Regions from separate parts of the Vibrio sp. Vb1554 genome, predicted to be linked through region 1. Evidence: riboswitches for the same ligand, from Rfam matches in the RefSeq annotation. Region 1 holds a riboswitch; each other region holds the start of a gene.

Evidence for each region. Region 1 has a riboswitch for thiamine pyrophosphate ahead of thiB (thiamine ABC transporter substrate binding subunit). Riboswitches for the same ligand answer to the same signal wherever they lie in the genome.
Region 2: another riboswitch for thiamine pyrophosphate. It lies ahead of thiC (phosphomethylpyrimidine synthase ThiC); the one in region 1 lies ahead of thiB (thiamine ABC transporter substrate binding subunit).
Region 3: another riboswitch for thiamine pyrophosphate. It lies ahead of thiD (bifunctional hydroxymethylpyrimidine kinase/phosphomethylpyrimidine kinase); the one in region 1 lies ahead of thiB (thiamine ABC transporter substrate binding subunit).

What each region holds. Positions count from the first base shown of each region.
Region 1 is NZ_JAWPOJ010000015.1:63,944-66,197, forward strand. Features, by position in the region: gene thiP (thiamine/thiamine pyrophosphate ABC transporter permease ThiP) at 1-447, opposite strand, end outside; gene thiB (thiamine ABC transporter substrate binding subunit) at 489-1,481, opposite strand; TPP riboswitch at 1,554-1,690, opposite strand; gene R8N28_RS13855 (flavin prenyltransferase UbiX) at 1,728-2,254, opposite strand, start outside.
Region 2 is NZ_JAWPOJ010000043.1:26,630-28,883, reverse strand. Features, by position in the region: gene R8N28_RS22135 (multicopper oxidase family protein) at 1-58, shown strand, start outside; gene crcB (fluoride efflux transporter CrcB) at 182-565, shown strand; TPP riboswitch at 626-724, shown strand; gene thiC (phosphomethylpyrimidine synthase ThiC) at 888-2,254, shown strand, end outside.
Region 3 is NZ_JAWPOJ010000017.1:3,818-6,071, forward strand. Features, by position in the region: gene R8N28_RS14720 (TldD/PmbA family protein) at 1-886, opposite strand, end outside; TPP riboswitch at 1,198-1,305, shown strand; gene thiD (bifunctional hydroxymethylpyrimidine kinase/phosphomethylpyrimidine kinase) at 1,403-2,254, shown strand, end outside; gene R8N28_RS14730 (ABC transporter ATP-binding protein) at 2,250-2,254, shown strand, end outside.

The sequences.
Region 1 (2,254 bases):
CAATCGTGCCGCGTAAGGTAAATTAAAGAACACATGGGCGAGTAAAATGCCGTTCAAACCGTAAATAGAGAATGGCAGTTTAGTGTCGAAACTTTGCAACCACTGCGCCAACAAACCACTGTTGCCATAAATCGCTAACAGCCCAAAAACACCAACCAAAACCGGCAAAACCAGTGTCGATGCAAACAGCTTAAGCAGTAATGATTTACCAATAAATTGGCGACGCGAAAGTGCGTGCGCTACTGGAATGGCAAAGCCAACACTGAGCAATGTGGAAAGAAACGCTTGGTAGAAACTGAACTTGGTGACATGTTGATAGTACGGGTCGCCCCATACCACAGACACATCAAGTGAAGGGGCTTGAACAATCAAAGCACCTAGGGCAGAAATAACAAAGGTCGCGATGATCATCGCGACCCCTAAACCTATTTTTGGAACAGAATTCAAAGGTAAAACCTATCTCATTCAGATGAGGATGGAAACGTCAGCTAAAACGTCAATGCGCTTTGCCATTCGCGAATCCAAGACTTACGCATTTTTGCCACTTCATCAGCACTAAAGCTCAACGACTTGCTTGGAACACTCAAAGTTTCAAAACCTTTAGGTAACTCAACGTCAGTGACTGGGTACATCCAGTTACCCGTTGGCATCGCCGATTGGAACTCATCACTTAAAATGAAACTCATAAATTGATCAGCAAGTTCTGAATTTTTTGCCCCTTTCACTTTGGCGGCGACTTCAACTTGCATGTAGTGGCCTTCAGCAAAATTCGCCGTAGCAAACTTCGAATCGTTTTCCGCAATTAAGTGGTACGCAGGTGAAGTGGTGTAAGAAAGCACTAAATCGGACTCACCATTGAGGAACATAGAATACGCCTCAGACCAACCTTTCGTGACCGTTACGGTTTTGCTCGCTAGCTTCTGCCACGCTTGCGTCACATCGTCGCCATAAATAGATTTCATCCATAGCATCAAGCCTTGGCCCGGCGTTGAAGTCCGTGGATCTTGGTAAATCACTTTCAGATCGTCGCGCGTTTCCACCAGCTCTTTCATGCTTTTCGGCGGATTAGCCAGTTTCTCTTTGTTGTACACAAACGCGAAGTAGCCGTAATCGTACGGTACAAACGTCGTGTCACTCCAACCGTTTGGTAACACTGTGTTAGCCGTATCCACACCGTGCTCGACAAGCAGACCGGTTTTCTTCGCTTCTGCCATCAGATTGTTATCCAAACCTAATACGATGTCCGCTTTGCTATTACCGCCTTCAAGACGAAGACGATTCAGAATCGACACACCATCGTCCAACGCTACGAAGTTAACGTCACAGCCACATTTTGCTTCAAAAGCTTGCTCGATTTTAGGACCCGGCCCCCAATCTGCGGCAAAAGAATCGTAGGTATAAATAGTTAATGGGTTTTCAGCAGCAAACGCTGAAGTAGAGGTGATTGCAGCTAGGGCAATCAGATTTAGAGTGGGTTTCACTGCTCGCTCTCCATGAGTATTTCAGAGAAATAAGTTGAGCGGCACAGGGTTTGAGGCGGCTATTAAGGACTTCCAATATCCAGACTCAATTCCTACGCCAGCATTATCTGGTTCAGGTAATACGGGTCCCTAGTTAAACACTTAGGTCTCAGCGCCCCAATGCATTGATTGACTCAATGCTAAATGGGTTTGCTCCCCGATGAGTTGGATGGATTGTAAAGGTATTTGAGTGGTTACACAATCAGCTCACGAACGCTGGTCATAACCCCAACGAGGCACCAAACCTTGCTCAATACCTAAGTGGTCAAGAATTCTCGCCACCATAAAATCCACTAAGTCTTCAATGCTCTTTGGCTGATGATAGAAGCCCGGAGCCGCTGGCATGATGGTGACGCCCATTTGCGACAGTTTGTGCATGTTCTCCAGATGCAGCGTTGAGAATGGTGTTTCGCGAACCACGAGCAACAACTGCCCACGCTCTTTCATCACCACGTCAGCGGCGCGCTCAATCAAGTTGTCCGACATACCGTGTGCTATGGCCGCAACGCTTCCCGCAGAACATGGGCAAACCACCATTTGCTTTGGTGCAGCAGAACCAGACGCAACCGGTGAGAACCAGTCATCTTTACCGCAAACGGTGATGTTATCGGGATTGCAGTTCAGGTGCTCTACCAATGCTTGCTGCACCGCTTCTGGGCCACTTGGCAGCTTAAGATTATGCTCGGTTGCCATCACAACACGAGCCGCCGAAGAAATCAGAACGTAGACATGAT
Region 2 (2,254 bases), on a different contig from region 1:
TTGTCATGTAATTGAACATATGAAGACGGGTTTGATGGGGTACATTGAAGTAAAGTGACTCCTGTAACTTTTAAAATCTTGATAAGTTTTAAGCGCTATACTTTGCTGAATTCTAAGATTGTATAATCACTATTGCCGTAAATTTGATTACAATGTCGCCATTAACTTTTCTGGGGGAATTATGGGACAACTATCCGTTTTGGGTTTTATTGCATTGGGTGGTGCATTTGGTGCATGTTCTCGTTACTTAATTTCTGAACTTTGTGTCATTTTATTGGGGCGTGGTTTTCCATATGGTACGTTAACCGTTAACGTTGTTGGCTCATTTATGATGGGCTTATTGATAGCAGCTTTCGATAATGAACTTTTGGCAACGGAACCTTGGCGACAAGTGATTGGCTTGGGTTTTTTAGGGGCACTAACGACGTTTTCCACCTTCTCGATGGATAATGTGTTGCTTATGCAGCAGGGCGCTTTCTTTAAGATGGGGTTGAACGTATTGTTGAATGTAGTGTTAAGTATTTCAGCGGCGTGGATAGGCTTTCAATTATTGATGCGCAGCTAGCAAAGTAGTTAAAAATTGAACAGGTCGGCTTGGTTTCACCAAGCCGTTTTTATATACTGACATCACTTGTCGGAGTGCCATAAGGCTGAGACCGTTAATTCGGGATCCGTTGAACCTGATCAGATTAGAATCTGCGAAGGGAACAAGAGAAGATATTCACACCGGAGCTCTTTCTGGTTGATCTATCAAAAGTCGAATGTTGTTACAGGCAAATATCGTAAGCTTTAACTAGCCTTAATTTGACTCCTCTTGTCGCATCTATCCGCCAAGCATTTTTATCCAATTACTTTTTATCTAGTATAACAAAGCAAGGAAAAATGCTATGTCGAGTCGCAAACAAGCGAGACTGGAAGCAAAACAGTTCATTGATACACTCTCGGTACAACCGTACCCCAATTCAAGCAAAGTCTACGTAGAAGGCTCACGTCCAGATATTCGTGTGCCAATGCGTGAAATATCACTCGCTGATAGCCTTATTGGAGGCACAAAAGAAGCGCCTATTTTCGAGCCTAATGAGCCAGTACGCGTTTACGATACCTCGGGTGTATACACAGATCCAGAGCACACCATAGACCTCTATAGCGGCTTACCTAAGCTGAGAGAAGGGTGGATTGAAGAGCGTGCCGATACTGAGCTACTTGATGAAGTAAGCTCGGTGTACACCAAAGAACGCTTAGAAGACGAAACACTAGACGATCTTCGTTACGGTAATCTACCACGTATTCGACGTGCCAAAGATGGCCATTGTGTGACCCAATTGCACTATGCTCGCAAAGGTATAATCACCCCAGAAATGGAATACATCGCCCTGCGTGAAAATATGGGGCGTGCTCAATACCGCGATGAAGTGCTGAATCAACAGCATCCGGGTCAAAGCTTTGGAGCGAATCTTCCAAAAGACATTACCGCCGAGTTTGTGCGTAAAGAAGTCGCCGAAGGTCGCGCGATTATCCCTTCCAATATCAACCACCCAGAATCCGAACCAATGATCATTGGACGTAACTTTTTGGTCAAAGTGAACGCCAACATCGGTAACTCATCGGTCACTTCTTCGATTGAAGAAGAAGTAGAGAAACTAGTGTGGGCAACGCGCTGGGGTGGAGATACCGTTATGGATCTCTCTACTGGACGTAATATTCACGAAACTCGCGAGTGGATTCTACGTAACAGTCCAGTTCCGATCGGTACCGTACCAATGTATCAAGCGCTTGAGAAAGTGAATGGTGTGGCGGAAAACCTTAACTGGGAAGTGATGCGCGATACTCTGATCGAGCAAGCAGAGCAGGGCGTTGATTACTTCACCATCCATGCCGGTTTACTACTGCGCTATGTACCGATGACGGCAAAACGCGTTACTGGCATCGTCTCTCGTGGTGGTTCTATCATCGCGAAATGGTGTTTAGCGCATCACCAAGAAAGCTTCTTATATACTCACTTCCGAGAGATCTGTGAAATCTGTGCTAAGTACGATGTCGCACTATCTCTTGGTGATGGTCTGCGTCCTGGCTCGGTTGCTGATGCTAACGATGAAGCGCAATTTGCAGAGCTTCGTACTCTTGGCGAATTGACCAAGGTTGCGTGGGAATACGACGTACAGGTGATTATTGAAGGCCCTGGTCATGTTCCAATGCATATGATCAAAGAGAACATGGAAGAGCAGTTAGAGCACTGTCATGAGGCTCCTTTCTA
Region 3 (2,254 bases), on a different contig from region 1:
CATCATCAACGTGAATCGAGCCCCATTCGTTGGTCATGGTGCCATCATCGACTGCGTTCACCGCGGTGTGAGCAACCATTTCGCCCATCTTGTCGTGGAATACTGAAGCTTTCTTCGCAACTGAAGTGGTTTCTAGTAAGTGACCACACGCTTCGTGGAAGATTACGCCGCCAAAGCCGTTACCAATTACCACTGGCATTTCACCCGATGGACAAGCATCCGCGCCAAGTTTTACCAACGCTTGTTGCGCGATAGTTTGACCTAGCTCTTTGGCATCAAGCTGTTCACTGAATTCCCAACCAGCAAGAGCGCCAGGACCTTCCATACCAGAAGACTGCTCATTACCTTTTTGAGCGACGGTATTACCAGCAACTCGGATGTAATGACGAGTATCGTCAACGTGTAGACCTTCTGAGTTGAAGATAGACACTTGTTGTTCACGCTGAAGCACGCTGCCAATAAACTGGCTGATATGCTCACTCTCAGCACGTGCGGCTTGGTCAACTTTCAATAGAAACGCGATTTTTGAATCTAGGTTAGCATCCTTACTTAGTGGCATGCGGCAACCATGTTGGATTGGGTAGCGGTTCAAATTCAAAGAACCCGCTGACGCGATTTGCTCACGCTTGTCTTTTGCAGCAAGCAGCGAGGTTACGCGCTTTAGTTCGGCTTCATCTGTGCTGTTGGTGTAACCGTAAAGCACCTTATGACCGAAAAAAAGACGAATACCGATACCAAAATCGATACCCGAGTTAACCTTATCCACTTCACCAGATGCGATCTGGACAGTGTTGGTTTGGTGATGTTCAACGAATAGTTCAGCGAAATCAGCCCCCAAAAAGAGCGCATGATCGATCACTGACTTCGCTGTTACAGAATTAAGCATGAAGTCTCCTTGCTCGATGATCGTCTTAGCCATCCTAATTAACTGTGAAAAAGTTCAACAAAGTTAAATTGGCAATACGTTAAATTTTAACAGTTTTTTAACCTTGTTTTGTGCTAATCCTTGCTTAACGAGACCACGATTATTTATTAAATATTCCAGGTTCTGCTCATTCACCAGAGCGTTGCACTAGTAAATTCCACCCAGCAAACCATTTAGGTGCTTACTTTATCACTCACCTCGCATAATTGAATACTCATTATAATTACGCTCAAAAAACGTATCCCTTCCGCAATGGTCCTGCTATCATCCGAACGAAATAGTCGGGGGGCCACACGACAAGTGTTGGCTGAGATCGAAATTCGAGACCCGTTGAACCTGATTCAGTTAGCACTGACGTAGGGAACTATGCACACTTTGCCTTTCGTCGCCCCTCTTAGGTAAGCGATAGCGATCGAAAAATCGATCTATCTGCAACGGTCAAAGTCAGTTCCTATACGTCTTGTAGTAGGAGCGACCATGACGCAGCAATCACAACCTCATTCACATCACACGCCAGCCTTGCCTACCCCTATCGTATTGACCATCGCGGGCTCAGACAGTGGTGGCGGTGCAGGTATTCAAGCCGACATCAAAGCGATGTCCGCAACCGGCAGTTTTGCTTGCTCGGTAATCACGGCGATTACTTCGCAAAATACCCAAGGCGTTTCTGCGATTTTCCCCATTCCTCTCGACCATGTAGAGAGCCAACTTGATGCAGTATTTACCGACCTCAACATCGTTGCAGTCAAAGTGGGCATGCTGGCAGATTCCAACATCATCAAAGTCGTTGCAGACAAAATTAAGCAATACCAGCCAAAACACCTCGTGATTGACCCTGTAATGGTGGCCACTAGCGGTGATCTATTACTGGAACAGTCGGCAATCAGCACTTTAAAAGAAGAATTGATTCCGCTCGCAGACATCATTACCCCTAACCTACCCGAAGGCGCAGCATTGACGGGTAAGCCAATGCCTCAATCAGAATCTGAAATGAACGATATGATTACCGACCTTCGTGCGCTTGGCGCCAAAGCTATTCTGCTCAAAGGCGGTCACCTTGAAGAAAATGAAAACAGCAACGATCTGCTTATCATGCAAGACAGTGCCGAGTTAATCAGCGCTAAACGCTTTCCAACCAAAAACACTCATGGCACAGGCTGCACGCTGTCTTCTGCTATCGCGTCTTATCTTGGCCAAGGCAACAACCTACACAAAGCGGTGCACCTGGGTAAGCAGTACATCAGCCAAGCTATCGCACACGCTGATGAATTGGATGTAGGTAAAGGCCATGGCCCTGTGAACCACTTTTTTGCGGGTCATACTTATGTT